DNA from 2 places in the Micromonospora sp. NBC_00330 genome. Region 2 is predicted to be linked to the other one. Evidence: riboswitches for the same ligand, from Rfam matches in the RefSeq annotation. Region 2 holds a riboswitch; the other holds the start of a gene.
What was found. A riboswitch is a leader RNA that binds a small molecule or an ion and turns the genes downstream of it on or off. The one in region 2 is predicted to bind ZMP and ZTP.
Positions count from the first base shown of each region.

Region 1: another riboswitch for ZMP and ZTP. It lies ahead of OG598_RS11005 (glycine hydroxymethyltransferase); the one in region 2 lies ahead of OG598_RS19040 (bifunctional 5,10-methylenetetrahydrofolate dehydrogenase/5,10-methenyltetrahydrofolate cyclohydrolase).

Region 1 covers NZ_CP108012.1:2,485,825-2,488,288, reverse strand. Annotated here, with positions in the region: gene OG598_RS11005 (glycine hydroxymethyltransferase) at 1-1,141, opposite strand, end outside; ZMP/ZTP riboswitch at 1,161-1,250, opposite strand; gene OG598_RS11000 (SDR family NAD(P)-dependent oxidoreductase) at 1,400-2,206, shown strand; gene OG598_RS10995 (hemerythrin domain-containing protein) at 2,267-2,464, opposite strand, start outside.
Region 2 covers NZ_CP108012.1:4,227,724-4,230,187, reverse strand. Annotated here, with positions in the region: gene OG598_RS19040 (bifunctional 5,10-methylenetetrahydrofolate dehydrogenase/5,10-methenyltetrahydrofolate cyclohydrolase) at 217-1,116, opposite strand; ZMP/ZTP riboswitch at 1,130-1,211, opposite strand; gene OG598_RS19035 (RNA polymerase sigma factor) at 1,329-1,898, shown strand; gene OG598_RS19030 (CU044_5270 family protein) at 1,909-2,464, shown strand, end outside.

The DNA.
Region 1 (2,464 bases), 1.7 Mb from region 2:
CCGAGTCGAGCAGGGCCTGCTCGGCCTGCCGGCCGGTGAGCCCGTAGCCGGACACGTCGATCAGCACCAGGTGGTTGTCGGTGCCGCCGGTGACCAGCGTCGCGCCCCGGCTCAGCAGCCCCTCGGCGAGCGCCTGCGCGTTGTCGACGATCCGCTGGGCGTAGTCGGCGAAGTCGGGCCGGCGGGCCTCGGCGAGCGCTACCGCCTTGGCGGCCATCACGTGCGGCAGCGGACCGCCGAGCACCATCGGGCAGCCCCGGTCCACCTGGTCGGCCAACTCCGGCTGGCAGAGCACCATGCCGCCGCGCGGGCCGCGCAACGACTTGTGCGTGGTGGTCGTGACGATGTGCGCGTGCGGCACCGGGTCGAAGTCGCCGGTGAACACCTTGCCGGCCACCAGGCCCGCGAAGTGCGCCATGTCGACCATGAAGGTGGCGCCGACCGAGTCGGCGATCTCGCGCAGGATCCGGAAGTTCACCTTCCGGGGGTACGCCGAGTAGCCGCCGACCAGGATCAGCGGCTTGAACTCACGGGCGGCCTCGGCCACCCGGTCGTAGTCGATCAGGCCGGTCGCCGGGTCGGTGCCGTAGCTGCGCTGGTCGAACATCTTGCCGGAGATGTTCGGCCGGAAACCGTGGGTGAGGTGGCCGCCGGCGTCCAGCGACATGCCGAGCATCCGCTGGTTGCCCAGCTCGCGGCGCAGCGCGAACCAGTCGGCCTCGGTGAGGTCGTTGACCTGGCGGACCTGAGCCTTCTTCAGGGCGGGGGACTCCACCCGGTCGGCCAGCACGGCCCAGAAGGCGACCAGGTTGGCGTCGATGCCCGAGTGCGGCTGCACGTACGCGTGCGCGGCGCCGAACAGCTCCCGGGCGTGCTCGGCGGCCAGCGCCTCGACGGTGTCGACGTTCTGGCAGCCGGCGTAGAAGCGGCGGCCGACGGTGCCCTCGGCGTACTTGTCGCTGAACCAGTTGCCCATGGCCAGCAGGGTCGCCGGGGAGGCGTAGTTCTCGCTCGCGATCAGCTTGAGCGACTCCCGCTGGTCGGTCAGCTCGGCGCCGATGGCGTCGGCGACCCGCGGCTCGACAGCCCGGATCACCTCAAGGGCACTCCGGAATGCGGTGGATTCGGCGTTGCGGGACATGCGACCTCCAACAGACGTGCGGGAAGGCCCAGGCGCTCGGCAAACGTCCACGTGACGAGGCCGCTCCCCGATGGTTCTCCATCCCCACGCGCCAGTAACGGCCCGGGAGGATCCTACCGGGCCGGAACCGGCCGGTCGGGCCACCCTCCGGGAGGCGACCCCGCCGACGTGATTGGGCGGTGCGTCGCGGGGCACACGGTAGGAGACCACCGCACCGTCACGGGTGCGGCCAGGGTTCGCACAGAAGGAGTCGAGACCATGACCACACCCACCTCCGACCGGCCGCTCGCCCTGGTCACCGGGGCCTCCAGCGGGATCGGGTACGAGCTGGCGGCGCAGTTCGTCGAGCACGGCTTCGACCTGGTCATCGCGGCCGAGGACGACGGCATCGAGGCGGCCGCGCAGAAGCTGCGCCGCGACGGCGGCCCGCAGATCTGGTCGGTCCGCGCCGACCTGGCCCGCGAGCAGGGCGTGACGGAACTGGTGTCCGCCGTCACCGCGACCGGACGGCCGCTGGACGCGCTGGCGCTCAACGCCGGTCGGGGCGCCGGTGGCGCCTTCGTCGGCGGCACCGACCTCGCTGACGAGTTGGAGATCGTCGACCTCAACGTGCGCTCGACGGTGCACCTGGCGAAGCGGCTGCTGCCCGGGATGGTCGAGCGGGGCACGGGCCGGGTCCTCTTCACCTCGTCGATCGCCTCCACCATGCCGGGGCCGTTCCAGGCGGTCTACAACGCGTCGAAGTCGTTCGTGCAGTCCTTCGCCGAGGCGCTGCGCAACGAGCTGAAGGACACCGGTGTCACGGTGACCTCGCTGATGCCCGGGCCGACCGACACGGAGTTCTTCGACCGGGCCGACATGGAGGACACCCGGGTGGGCTCGGGCAAGAAGGACGACCCGGCGAAGGTCGCCGAGCAGGGCTTCGAGGCGATGATGAGGGGTGATCAGACGATCACGGCCGGCTCGCTGATGAACAAGGTGCAGACCGCCGCCGGCAAGATCATTCCGGACAAGCTCAAGTCCGAGCAGCACCGCCGGATGGCCGAGCCGGGATCGGGCAGCTGACCCGTGGCGCACGACGAAGGGCCCGGCATCGTGCCGGGCCCTTCGGTGTGAACGGGTGCCTCAGGCCGTCACCGCATCGAGCGCCTTCTTGATCGCCTTCGGCGCGGTGGGGGTACGCGGCGCGTCCGCGCGCAGCGCGATCATCTTCTCGCCGATCTCCTGGAGCTGTTTGCGGCCCAGCGCGTCGCGGACCTTGGGGAACCACTCCTGCTCTTCCTCCTCGACGTGGTGGGTGACGTTCTCGATCAACACTGTCGT
Region 2 (2,464 bases):
CGGGGCAGCGCCGTTTCCGGGTCCCCTGGAGGCTCGCGCGGGAGGGCATGTTGTCGTTGGCAGTGATGCCTGTGAGTCATCATGATGATTCACAGGCATCACGCTCGTCAGGGTGTTGCGCGGTGGGCTGCCAGCCGAGGATCAGCGGTCTTCGTCGTCCCGATCAGGCCGCCCATCGGCTTGACTACTCAGCATCAAGTGATCTTGGCGACTGGGCTACTGGCTTGCTCGCTCGGCGGCGCGCACGGCGTTGCGGAACAGCATCGCGACGGTGGTCGGACCGACCCCGCCGACCCGGGGCGTGATCGCGCCGGCGACCTCGGCGCACGCTTCGTCCACGTCCGGCAGGAGACGCCGGCCTTCGTAGCGGACGCCGGCGCCGATGACGACCGCGCCGGGCTTGACGTGCTCAGGCTGCACGATCCCGGGTACGCCGGCGGCGGCGACGAGGATGTCGGCGCGGCGGGTGTAGCGGGCCCAGTCGGGCACGCCGGTGTGGACGACTGTGACGGCGGCGTTGGCGGTCGGGCGCTTCTGGGCGAGCAGCATGGCCAGGGGGCGGCCCAGGGTGGCGCCGCGACCGAGGATGACGACCTCCCGACCGGCGACGGGGATCTCGTAATACGCCAGGAGGGCTTCGATGCCGGCGGGGGTGCACGGCAGCGGGCCGGGCAGGCCGACGGCGAGACGCCCCATGTTCAGTGGGTGCATGCCGTCGACGTCCTTGTCCGGGTCGATGGTCTGCAACGCCGCGTCGTAGTCCAGATTCCCCGGCACGGGGTATTGCACGAGCAGCCCGTGTACGGCCGGATCGCTGTTGAAGCGGGCAATGGCCTGGTGCAGCTCGGCCTGGGTGGCGGTGGCCGGCAGGTGCACGTGCGGGGAGGCGAACCCGAGCGCGGCGGCCTGACGCTGCTTGATGGCGATGTAGCCGGCGCTGGCGTCGTCGTCGCCGACGAGGATGGTGGCGAGGCTCGGTGTGATGCCGCGGTTGCGGAGGCGGGCGGCTGCGGCGGCGGTCTCGGCCAGGACGGCTTCGGCGACGGGTGCACCCGGCAGGAGCCGGGCCAGGCCGGACGGGGTGTGCTGTTGTGCGGATTCGCTGGTCGTGGTCATGACGGTTCCTCGACGCAGGCGCCCAGGCGGTCGACGCCCGCGAGAGGCTCCCCGATGGTTGCACCATCCCCGTGCCGCCAGTCGCCGGTGCTTCGATAATGCCGCATCACCGGGGCGGTTGCCCAACTGGACCAATTGGCGAACCGTGCGCGGTAACACTCGTGCTCCGCCTTACGAAGAAGGGGTGTGAAGGCTACGAGGGAGGACGGCCTGTGAATGAGCCGAGCCGAGCCGATGATGACATTTCCGGCATCGGAGCCGATCCGGTGGCCTTCGAGGTCTTCTACCGGCGGCACCTGGAGGCGGTGGGTCGGTTCGTGGCACGACGGGTGGACGACCCACACCTCGCCGCCGACCTGACCGCCGACGTGTTCCTGGCGGTGATCGAGTCGGCGGCCGGCTACCGGCCGGAGCGGGGTAGCCAGATCGGCTGGCTGTACGGGGTGGCCCGCAACGTCATCGGCGACGAGCGGCGTCGAGCGGCCCAACGGCTGCGGGTGACCGGCCGGCTGGCCGGACGACGGGACCTCGGCCCCGATGACATCGCCCGCATCGAGGAGCGGATCGACGCCGAGTCGGCGGCCCGACGCACCCATCGGGCGCTGAGCGAGCTGCCCGAGGGCACCCGGACGCTCGTCGAACTCGTCGCCGTGGACGGCCTCACCGTCGCCGAGGCGGCGACAGTGCTCGGAATGTCACCGGTTGCCGCTCGGGTCCGCCTTCATCGCGCCCGCCGCGTCGTCCGCGCCGTGCTCGCCCGCCCGGTCACCACCCTTGCCTGAGGAGACGGAGATGACGATGAACGAGATCGAACGGTCGCCGCAGGGTTTCGAGGAGCAGCTCCTCAGGGATCTGACCGCACACGTCACCCAACGGGCCGAGACGGCGTCGGCGGCTCGTCCCGCCGGACGACGTACCCGGTTCCTGCGCGGTTGGCGCCTCGTCGGAGCGTTCGGGCTGGCAGTGACGCTGACCGCCGGTGCGTTGGTGGTCCAGACGATCAGGGTGGGCGACCAGCAGCCGCCGACTGCCAGCGCGTCGGAGATCTTCCATCTGGCGGCCGACGCGGCCCGGCAGCAGCCGGAGCTCACCGCCCGACCCGACCAGTACGTCTTCACGGAAAACCTGGTGACGATCCGGGACCTGCCGGACAGCGGCCGTTACCAGACCACACGGAACCAACTGTGGCAGTCGGCCGGCGGGGTCGCGTACACGCAGGGACGCTACCGACCGGAGAGCGATCCGAACGGGTGGAGCGAGTTGAAGGTGCTCCGGATGGGCGATGCCGCCGATCCCACGAAGGAACTCGACGCGTTCCAACCGCCCGCGTACCACGGCGACCTGCCCT